Regions from separate parts of the Micromonospora pallida genome, predicted to be linked through region 1. Evidence: riboswitches for the same ligand, from Rfam matches in the RefSeq annotation. Region 1 holds a riboswitch; each other region holds the start of a gene.

Evidence for each region. Region 1 has a riboswitch for cyclic di-AMP ahead of GA0074692_RS24695 (C40 family peptidase). Riboswitches for the same ligand answer to the same signal wherever they lie in the genome.
Region 2: it holds a riboswitch for cyclic di-AMP, as region 1 does, so the genes downstream of both, GA0074692_RS00615 (coiled-coil domain-containing protein) here and GA0074692_RS24695 (C40 family peptidase) in region 1, are expected to answer to the same signal.
Region 3: it holds a riboswitch for cyclic di-AMP, as region 1 does, so the genes downstream of both, GA0074692_RS22530 (coiled-coil domain-containing protein) here and GA0074692_RS24695 (C40 family peptidase) in region 1, are expected to answer to the same signal.

The regions. Positions count from the first base shown of each region.
Region 1 is NZ_FMHW01000002.1:5,881,642-5,884,991, forward strand. Features, by position in the region: gene GA0074692_RS24685 (pyridoxamine 5'-phosphate oxidase family protein) at 1-177, opposite strand, end outside; gene dcd (dCTP deaminase) at 268-846, shown strand; gene GA0074692_RS24695 (C40 family peptidase) at 968-1,879, opposite strand; cyclic di-AMP (ydaO/yuaA leader) riboswitch at 2,022-2,153, opposite strand; gene GA0074692_RS24700 (C40 family peptidase) at 2,464-3,350, opposite strand, start outside.
Region 2 is NZ_FMHW01000002.1:94,279-97,628, forward strand. Features, by position in the region: gene GA0074692_RS00610 (STAS domain-containing protein) at 1-77, shown strand, start outside; gene GA0074692_RS00615 (coiled-coil domain-containing protein) at 289-1,347, opposite strand; cyclic di-AMP (ydaO/yuaA leader) riboswitch at 1,361-1,492, opposite strand; gene GA0074692_RS00620 (cation diffusion facilitator family transporter) at 1,646-2,560, opposite strand; gene GA0074692_RS00625 (HelD family protein) at 2,752-3,350, opposite strand, start outside.
Region 3 is NZ_FMHW01000002.1:5,434,554-5,437,903, reverse strand. Features, by position in the region: gene GA0074692_RS22535 (carbonic anhydrase) at 1-321, shown strand, start outside; gene GA0074692_RS22530 (coiled-coil domain-containing protein) at 409-1,419, opposite strand; cyclic di-AMP (ydaO/yuaA leader) riboswitch at 1,423-1,553, opposite strand; gene GA0074692_RS22525 (YibE/F family protein) at 1,719-3,035, opposite strand; gene GA0074692_RS22520 (hypothetical protein) at 3,135-3,350, opposite strand, start outside.

The DNA.
Region 1 (3,350 bases):
GACGAAGCAGAAGAGACCCTCGTCGGTGATCACCGGGGAGACCGGGTGGACCCGGGGACCACCGTCGGCCCGGACCGTGGCCAGGTAGCCGAAGCCCGGGCCGTACTGCTGCATGAGAAGGCGGATCGCGTCGGCGAGTCGGGGCTCGTCGGCGGCGAACTCGGACCAGGAAGCCATGCCGACATCCTATCGAACAAGCGTACGAAAGAGCATCCCGACGCGCTGGTCACCCGCCGGTGATTCCGCACCGCTCGCTATGGTGGTGCGATGCTGCTCTCCGATCGGGACCTCGTCAGCGAGATCAAGACTGGCACGCTGGCGCTGGAGCCGTTCGACGCGAGCCTGGTCCAGCCCTCCAGCATCGACGTACGCCTGGACCGGCTCTTCCGGGTCTTCAACAACCACCTCTACACCCACATCGACCCGGCGCAACAGCAGGACGATCTCACCTCGTTGGTGGAGGTGCCCGAGGGGGAGCCCTTCGTGCTGCACCCCGGCGAGTTCGTGCTCGCCTCCACGCTCGAGGTGATCTCGCTGGGCGACCAGCTCGCGGGCCGACTGGAGGGCAAGTCGAGCCTGGGCCGGCTCGGCCTGCTCACCCACTCCACCGCCGGTTTCATCGACCCGGGCTTCTCCGGCCACGTGACGCTGGAACTCTCCAACGTGGCCAACCTGCCGATCACGCTCTGGCCCGGCATGAAGATCGGCCAGCTCTGCATCTTCCGGCTCTCTTCGCCGGCCGAGCATCCGTACGGCTCCGCTGTCTACGGTTCCCGTTACCAGGGGCAGCGCGGGCCCACCCCGAGCCGGGCCTGGCGGAACTGGCGCACCTGGCCCACCCGCTGACCCGGCCCATCCTCTCCGGTAACACTCGCCCTGCCGTGGTGGTGTGCGCTCGGCTTCGCCGGGTGCCTGCAGGGGTCCCCTGCTACGCATAAAGCGGTAACAGGGGACCCCTGCTACCAGCTCAGCCGGGGCGACCGTAGCTGTGCACCGGGCCGTCGTCGGCGCGTTTCATCCGTACCGGGACGCCGGCCCGAGAGGCGTGCACCACCCAGCCGTCGCCGACGTACATGCCGACGTGGTGCAGATCGGAGTAGTAGAAGACGAGGTCACCGGGGCGTAGCTCGCTCCGGCCGACCTGGGCGGTCACCCGTCGCTGCTGGGCGGCGTTGTGCGGCAGGGCGACCCCGGCCCGCGCCCAGGCGGCAAGCATGAGCCCGGAGCAGTCGTACGCGTTGGGCCCTTCGGCTCCCCAGACGTAGGGCTTGCCGATCTGCGCGCAGGCGAAGCTGACCGCCCGGCCGGCGGCGCCGCCGGGGTAGGCGGCCGGGCAGGGGGCGGGCCGCAGGCTGGTGCCGCCACCGGTGCCGTACGCCTTCAGGCGTGCTTTCTGGAGCCGGGCGATGGTGGCGTCGATCTGCTGTCGCTTCGCGTCCAACTGGCGGTCGACCTGGCCGAGTTGGACGATCAGCCGGTCCAGCGGGTCCTTGCGGGCAGTGAGCTGGTTTCGCAGCTCGACCACGTGCCGGATGTCGGCCTGCTGCCGACGGGCGAACTGGTCGAGGAGTTCGAGCTGCTGGACGACGGCGGCCGGCGACGGGTTGGCCAGCATGGCGTTGAGGGCGGAGGCGTTCTCCCCCTTGTACGCCCGTACCGCGATTCCGTCGACCTTGGTCATGGCTCGGTCGATCTCGCGTCGTAGCGGCTCGATGCGGGCGGCCAACGCTGCTGCCTGTCCCCGCTTGTCGGCGAGCGCCTGTCGGGTGGCGTTGTGCTGTTCGATGACCGGTTCGAGGGCGTTCCACTCCCGGTCGATCTGGCGTTCGATCTCGGCGACCGAGGGTTCGGCGTGGGCCACGCCGGCCCCGCTCGTCACGATGACGGCGGCTCCGACGAGGACGGTGACGACGGTGGTGAAGCGGGACCAACATGGACGCGGCGCAGCCGTCGTCCGGGCAGCCGGGGCCGGCCGGACGGACGGTGGCCGCGGGGCATGGTGTGCCACCGGGCTCCTTGCTCCTTCTTCCTGGGACCGCCTACCGGGTTAGCTGACGGGTTCGGGCGGGAAGGGAGCGCCCTACCTTGGGTACGGATTCACCCCGATGGTGCTGGTGGTTCCCCGGCTCGCTCTGTTGTGGCGATGTTCCTGTTGTGGCGACGCGCCGTCGTGGTTTCTGTCGTGGCGACGTGTCGTCGGGCGACTCGGCGGTGTCGAGCCGTTTCCGCCTCGGAATGGCGGACCTGTCACCGACTCGGCAAGTGCCGAGGCTAGAGACGAGCGTCACCGGTCCGCAACACGGTTCGCCGCAGTGCCACCTGCCGATTTCCGACAGTAACCACAGTGAGGCTCGGTCGTTCACCGGCGTCTACGGAGCTACCGGCAGCAGCATCGCGACCGGCGACATTGGCCCAGCACGAAGGAGCCCCGGCCGTCGGCCGGGGCTCCTTCGTCAGGTGTGGTCAGTAGGGGCGGCGGAAGCCCGCGACCGGCATGTGGCTGATGCTGGCCACCTGCACCGGCTTACCGGCACGGGGGGCGTGCACCATGATGCCGTTGCCCAGGTAGAGGCCGACGTGGTGCAGGTCGCTGAAGAAGAAGACCAGGTCGCCGGGACGTGCCTCGGAGCGGCTGATCGCCTTGGTCTCGCGCCACTGCGCGCCGGTGAAGTGGGTCAGGTGGATACCCGCGGCCTTGTAGGCGTACTGGGTGAGCCCGGAGCAGTCGAACGAGTTCGGCCCGGTGGCGCCCCAGACGTACGGGTCACCGACCTGGGCGCAGGCCGTCCTGATCGCGGTGTTGGCGGCGCTGCTGATCACGCCCTTGATCAGCGGACAGCCGGGAGCGCTGACCGCCGTCTTCGGCATGGACGCCCGCAGCCGCTTGATCTCGGTGTCGATCTTCGTCTTCTTCGCCGCCAGGTCCTTCTCCTGCTTGACCTGGCTGGTGATGATGGTGTCCAGCTTCTGCTTCTCGGTCTCGTACTTGGTCCGGATCGCCACCACGCCCTGGAGTTCCCTGCGCTGGTGGGCGGCGAGCCGGTCGAGCATGCCCATCTGCTCGCCCAGGGTGCCCGGCTTGGCGCTGACCAGCAGCGCGCCGATCTCCTGGGACGGGCCGGTCATGTAGTGCCGGGCGGCCAGGGCACCGATCCGGTTCATGGCCATGTCGCTCTGCAGCGCGAGCGGCTCGATCTTCTTCTGCAGCTCGGTCGACTTCTTCTGGTTGACCTTGAGCTGGCTACGGACCTCGTTGTACTTCTCGATCGTGGGCTCCAACTGCTCCCACTGCTTGTCGATCTGCGCCTCGATCTCCTCGGGAGTGGGCGCAGCGTACGCGGGAGCAGCGA
Region 2 (3,350 bases), 5.8 Mb from region 1:
GCCTCTTCGGTGCGCCCGAGCCGTACTACGCCGGTACGGCCGGCACGCCCGAACCCGAGGTGCTGCCCGGCGGCTGACCCGGCCCGCCGGCCACCCCGCCCGCCGCCAGCGGGCTCCGAACCCTGCTTCCGGCCCCGCCTCTGGCGGCTGAGCAACGCTGCTCGCCGTCAACGGGCTCCGAACCCCCGCGTCCCGCTCTGCCCGGCGGCTGATCCGGCCCCCGGCCAGGGCGTCGAACAGCAAGCGGCCCGCCACCCCCGGATGGGGTGGCGGGCCGCGTCGGGTTGCTCAGTAGACCGACAGGTGGACGTGGTTGGTGTGATCGCTGGACGGGTCGCCGCCCGCCCCGCTGTACGACTTCCACCCGCTGCTCGGCAGCCAGATCTGGCGGTACCAGATCACGTAGAGCACGCCGAGGCGGTCGGCGTTGTTGATGAAGTACGCCGCCAGGTTGTTGCCGTAGGTCCGGTCACCGCCGGTGGCGTCGCCGCCGAAGCCGTTCTTCTGGGCGGCGAAGTCGCAGGCCCGGCCCTTGGGATGCTCGCCCGAACCGCCGGGGCGGTAGCAGGAGACATACCGGGTGAAGCCGGCCGCCTTGGCCTGGTTGAGCGCGTGCAGCGTACGCGGGGTGATGCAGCCGTCGGCGGGCGTCGGGTCGTTGACGCTGCACGACTCGGGCGGCCAGGAACCGTCGGCGTTGCGCGGTGCCGGCTTCGCCGTGGCGGACCGGGTCGTACCGCCGCTACTCCCGCCCGAACTGGAGCTGGAGTTGGCGACGGAGAGCGCCCGCTCGGCCTGCTGCTTGCGCTTCTCCATCACCGCGACCTGCTTGCGCTGCTCGGTGATCTCCCGGGTCAGCGCGGTCTTGGTCTGGTTGGCCTGCTCCCGGGTGGTCAGCAGGCCGCGTAGTTCGCGGTCCTCGTTGGCGGCGACCGCGTCCAGCGCGGCGGCCCGGTCCATGAAGTTCTGCGGCGAGTCGCTGGTCAGCAGCGCCGAGGCCGGTCCGAGTCGACCGCTCCGGTACGCGAGGCCGGCGATCACGCCGACCTTCTGGTCCCGGACGGCCAGTTCCTTCTCGATGGTGGTGAGCTGTTCGTTGATCTTCTTCTGCCGGGCGGTCGACTTCGCGAGCGCGTCCTTGGCGTCGAGCCACCCCTTGCTGGCCGCCTCCAGTTGGGCGCGCAGTGCCGGGGTGCCGCCCTCGGGATCGTCACCGGGGGCCCGGGCGGTCAGCGGCGGGGCCGCCGTGGCGGGAACCACGGTGATCGGCGCGCCCGCGACGCCGAGGGCGAGTGTCGCGGCGATCAGTGCCGCCATCCGGGCGGCGGTACGTCGTACGGGTGCCACTACTGGCATGCACATGTCCTTCCGTCATCCGCCGACCGGGTTAGCTGACGGGTTCGGGACGGAAGATCCCTACCGCTGACGCGGATGCACCCCAAGAACATGGTTCCCCGGCTCGCCGTCACGGGCGATTAGGCGGCGGCCACCGCAGGCGCCGGAGGGCGCCGCCCGGCGGTGACCGGGTCCGAGACTACCGAAGCCGGTGCCGCACGGGCAGCGGCGACCACACCGCTCCCACGAGATGACACCAACAAACCTGACATAGCCGGACAATATACTCCGAGATTTAAGTTTGTCCTAATTACCACTCCACTCGACCGCAGACGCCGGGCGATTCGTCGGGCTCGACCTGGAGGGTGGCGTGGTCGATGTGGAAGTCCTCGTGCAGCGCCGTACGCGCGGCGGCCAGCACCATGCCGACCTCGGCCGCCGGGTCCGTGGTCAGGTGCGCCGAGGCGACCTCCATCCCCGAGGTGAGCGTCCAGACGTGCAGGTCGTGCACCTCGACCACGCCCGGTACGGCGCTGAGTCGGTCGCGCACCGCGTCCACCTGGAGATGTTCCGGGGCGGCCTGGACCAGGATCCGCAGCGCGGCCCGGCCCAGCCGCCAGGTGCGGGGCAGGATGAAGACCCCGATCGCCACCGCGACCAGCGGGTCGGCCCACCACCAGTCGGTCAGCGCGATGACCGCCGCCGCCGTGATTACGCCGACCGACCCGAGCAGGTCGGCCACCACCTCCAGGTACGCCCCGCGCAGGTTGATGCTCTCCTGCGCGCCCTGGCGCAGCAGCGCGAAGGCGACCAGGTTCGCCAGCAGGCCGAGCACCGCCACCAGCAGCATCGGGCCGGTGGTCACCTCCGGCGGGTCGCCGAACCGGCGGACCGCCTCGACGAGCACGTAGACCGCGACCCCGGAGAGGAGGACCGCGTTGGCCAGCGCGGCGAGCACCTCCAGCCGGTAGAGGCCGAAGGTGCGCTGCGGATCCCGGCCGGCCCGCCGGGCGGCGGTGATCGCGGCCAGGGCCATGCCGATGCCGAGCACGTCGGTGAACATGTGGCCGGCGTCCGAGAGCAGGGCGAGCGACCCGGTGCTCAGCGCGGTCGCCGCCTCGACCACCATCAGGGTGGCGAGCAGGCCGAACGCGCCCCAGAGCCGGCCGGTGTGTCGTCCCGCAGCGTGTGCGAGCCCGCCGTGGTGGTCATGACCTGCGCCCACGCTCCCACCCTCCGTTCCCCGTGCGCTCCCGACCCAATGTATGTTCACATCGCAATATGTGCAAGTAACTGCCGGCAAGGCGCCCGTAACGGATGCGGCTGGAGGTAGCAGGGGTCCCTTGTTACTCATCAATGAGTAACAAGGGACCCCTGCTACCAGCTGAACGCCTTGGGAGGCAGGGGCAGCGCAGGTCAGTCGAGCGGGTCGAGGGTGGTGAGGCGTTGGGTGGCCCGGGAGAGGGCTACGTAGAGGGTCCGTACGCCGGAACCCGGGTCGGCGCGGATCTCACCCGGCGCGACCAGCGCCACCCCGTCGTACTCCATGCCCTTGGCCTGGAGGCTGGTCACCACCTGAAGGCGCGGCGAGTCGAGGTGGGCCAGCCAGCAGGCGACCTCGTCCCGGCGGGGCACCGGAGTGATCACACCCACCGTCCCCGCCACCTCGGCCAGCAGCGCGTCGACCGCCTCGACGGTGCGGGCCGCCAGCTCCGTCGCCGGCACCCGCAGCTCCACCGGGTGCACGCCGGTGGAGCGGACGGCGGTCGGCAGCGGCAGATCCGGGTGGACCGTACGGATCTCGGCCGCCGCGACCGCGAAGATCTCCGCCGAGTTGCGGTAGTTGGTGGTCAGCGTGAACTCGTGCCGCTTGCGCCGGCCGAGCGCCTGCTCCCGGGCCCGGGTCAGCTCCACCGGATCACCGGTCCACGCGGTCTGCGCCGGGTCGCCGACCACCGTCCAGGAGGCTAACCGGCCCCGCCGGCCCAGCATCCGCCACTGCATCGGCGACACGT
Region 3 (3,350 bases), 450 kb from region 1:
GAGGCCGACGGCACCGGGACGACGCCCCCCGGTTACCTCGGCGCGGTGGTGGGCGCGGTGGTGCCCAGCGTCCGTCGGGCCGCCCGGGAGGGCACCACCGACGTCGACCGGATCGTCGACATCCACATCGAGCACACCGTCGAGGTGCTGCTGGAGCAGTCGGTGACGCTGAACCGGGCCGTGCAGGAGGGGCGGTGCGCCGTGGTCGGCATGTCGTACCGGCTGGCCGCCGGCGGGGTGCGGGTGGTCCACTCGGTGCCGGCCGGCGACGACTTCGCCCTGGCCGCCGGCGCGGCCCCGCTGGCGCCTGGTCGGTCCTGACCGGCGAGCTGGCGCCTGGCTGGCCCCGAACTGCGAACGGGCCCGCAACCGGTCGTCCGGTTTGCGGGCCCGTTGTCGTCGGCTCGGTCAGAGCATGGACACGTGTACGTGGTCCGTGTGGTTGGACGGGCCGCTGTACGACTTCCAGCCGGTCGCCGGGAACCAGATCTGCCTGTTCCAGATCACGTAGTAGATGCCGAGGCGGTCGGCGTTGCGGACCAGGAACGCGGTGAGGTTGTTGCCGTACATCCGCTCCGCCTTGGTGTCCCAACTGCTGAAGCCCGACTTCTGGAGCGACCAGTCGCAGGCCCGCCCCTTCGGGTGCTCGTACGGCCCGCCCAGCCGGTGGCACCCGACGAACATGTTGAAGCCGGCTCGCTTGACCTCTTTGTACATGTGCAGCGTGCGCGCGGTGATGCAGCCGCCGGTGGTCGGGTCGTCCTCGGTACAGCCCAGCGGACGCCAGTTGCCGTTGCTGTCCCGGCCGGGGCCGGGCCGGGCGATCGGGGAGGTGGCGTCCACCAGGCCGCCGGTCAGGCCGACGCCGCCGACCAGCGAGAGGGACTTCTCCGCCTCCCGCTTGCGCTTCTTGAGGATGTCCGCCTGCTTCTGCTGCTCCATGACCTCGGCGTCGAGCGCCTTCTTGGCCAGTTCCGCCTGCTTCTTGACGGCGGCGACCGCGGCGACCTTCTTGCCGTTGACCATGTTCATCTCGTCCAGCGCGCTGGCGCGCTCGACGAACGAGTCGGGGGTGTTGCTGTTGAGCAGCATGGAGGTCGCGCCGACCCGACCGGTCATGTACGACCGTACGGCGATCGTGGCCACCTGCGGGGTGAGCGCCTTCAGTTCGTTCTGCGCCCGCTCGACCTCCAGCGCGAGGGTGAGCTGCCGCTTCTTCGACGCGTCCAGTTTCGCCTGGGCCTGCGTGTAGCTGCGGTTCGTCTCCTCGATCACCTCGTTGAGGAGCTTCGGCTGCTCTCCGTCGTGCCCGGACGGGCTCGACGGCTCCGCCATCGCTGGCGCGGGGCCAGCGGCCACGGCGAAGGCGGCGAGTACGGCCACGACAGGTTTCAGCCAGCGGCGTGAAGGTGCCGTCACAGTTGTCCCTTCCATCGACCGCCGACCGGGTTAGCTGACGGGTTCAGGGCGGAAGTGGCCCCTACCGCTGACGCGGATGCACCCCATGAACCTGGTTCCCCGGTTCGCCGCAGGCGATTAGGCGGTGGCCCCGCTGGCGCCGGTGCGCGCCTTCGGCGGTAACCGGCAGCGAGGTTACCCGACAGTGGGCACCGGGTTCTACGCCCGGATACCGACCAAAAGCGTCATTTCCCCATTGCGTTCCGTCACTCCCGCCACATTTGTCAAGATCAGGCGATTGATGATAACGCTGTGCGATTTCACCATGTCGATTCCGTGTTTCCCGGTCGACCGGGTCCGTCGGGGATATTGTTCGGTCCGGTGGCGACCCGGGGGCCGCTGAGGGCGGCCAGCGCCTCGTCCCGTTCCCCGGCGGGCCGGCGCGGGCGAGGGGTCGTCGTACCGCCCCGCCCGGCGGTGGTGACCAGGGCGGCCAGGCCGGTGGTGATCGGCACGGCGGCGATCAGCCCGAGCGTCGCGACGATGCTGCGGACGATCTCCTGGGCCAGGAACTCGCTGGTCACGATCTCGGTGACGCCGCGGGTGTCGGCGGTCAGCAACAGCAGCAGGGGCAGCGACGCCCCCGCGTACGCGAGCACGATCGTGTTGACCGTCGAGGCGATGTGCGCCCGGCCGACCCGGGTGGCCGCCCGGTAGAGCTGGAGCCGGGTCAGGTCCGGATTGGCGTGGGCCAACTCGGTGACCGTGGCGGCCTGGGTGACCGTGACGTCGTCCAGCACGCCCAGCGAGCCGATGATGATGCCGGCCAGGAGCAGTCCGTGCAGGTCGACGTCGGCCTGGAACATCGAGAGCGTGGTGGCGTCCTCGGAGCCGTACCCGGTCAGATGGGTGAACGCGGTCGCCAGGCTGCCGAGAAGGCCGGTGAGCACCAGGCTGGCCAGGGTGCCGAGGACCGCGACGGAGGTCTGCGCGGTGACCCCGTGGGTGAGGTACAACACCACGAACATGATCAACGCGGCCCCGGTGATCGCCACTGGCAGCGGCGCCTGCCCGGCGCTGATTCCGGGCAGCACGAAGGTGAGCAGGATCGCGAAGCTGGCCGCCAGCCCACCGAGCGCGGCCAGCCCGCGCCACCGGCCGAACGCCACGATGGCGACGGCGAAGACCAGGGCCAGCCAGATCAGCGGCTTCCCCCGCTGGTGGGCGGCGATGCTGTAGCTGCTCACCGTCGGGTCGGCCGGATCGGTCAGTACGACCAGGACCACCTTGTCGTCGACTTCCACCGAGGGGGATCCGGCACCGGTCGGCAGGGGCGTCTCGACCCGCTGTCCGGCGTCGGGCCCGGTCTCGACCGCGATCGTGGCGATGCCGCACGGCCCCGCCGTCGTCCCCTCCGGGGTTTCCGGGGCGGGCGGGCAGGCCTCGGTCACCACCCGCTCGACCGTGCCGTGGTAGCGGGGAGCATCCTCGCCGCCGCCGACCTCCGGGGCGTCCCGGGGCCAGAGCACCAGCGCCGCGACCAGCGTTACCAGGAAGAGCGGGACCACGGTCGCGATCAGGACGCGCCGTACGCGCGGCGGCGCGGCGACGGCGGGACGGCTGTGGTCGTGACCCATGCTTCTCCCAACGGTCCTGGTGTGGCGGTTGCCCCGGCCGAACCATTCTGCCGGGTCCGAAGCCGCAGCTCGCGGCCTGCTCACCGATCCGGCCCGGGCTCACCGGCACCCGCCGTCGTGCGCGAGCGGCAGCTCACACCGCTGTCCGCCGCCCAGTCGCGCGTCACACCAGACCCGGGTACGCCTCGACTGGTCGTCCTCCGCGCTGACCGTGGCCTCCCCGAAGTCGAGGGCCGGCACGTGCCCGAGGGAGTCGCGCAGCGCGACCACGAGGACGACGGCGTCCACCCGGCGGGGCAGCGCCACCGGCAGGTG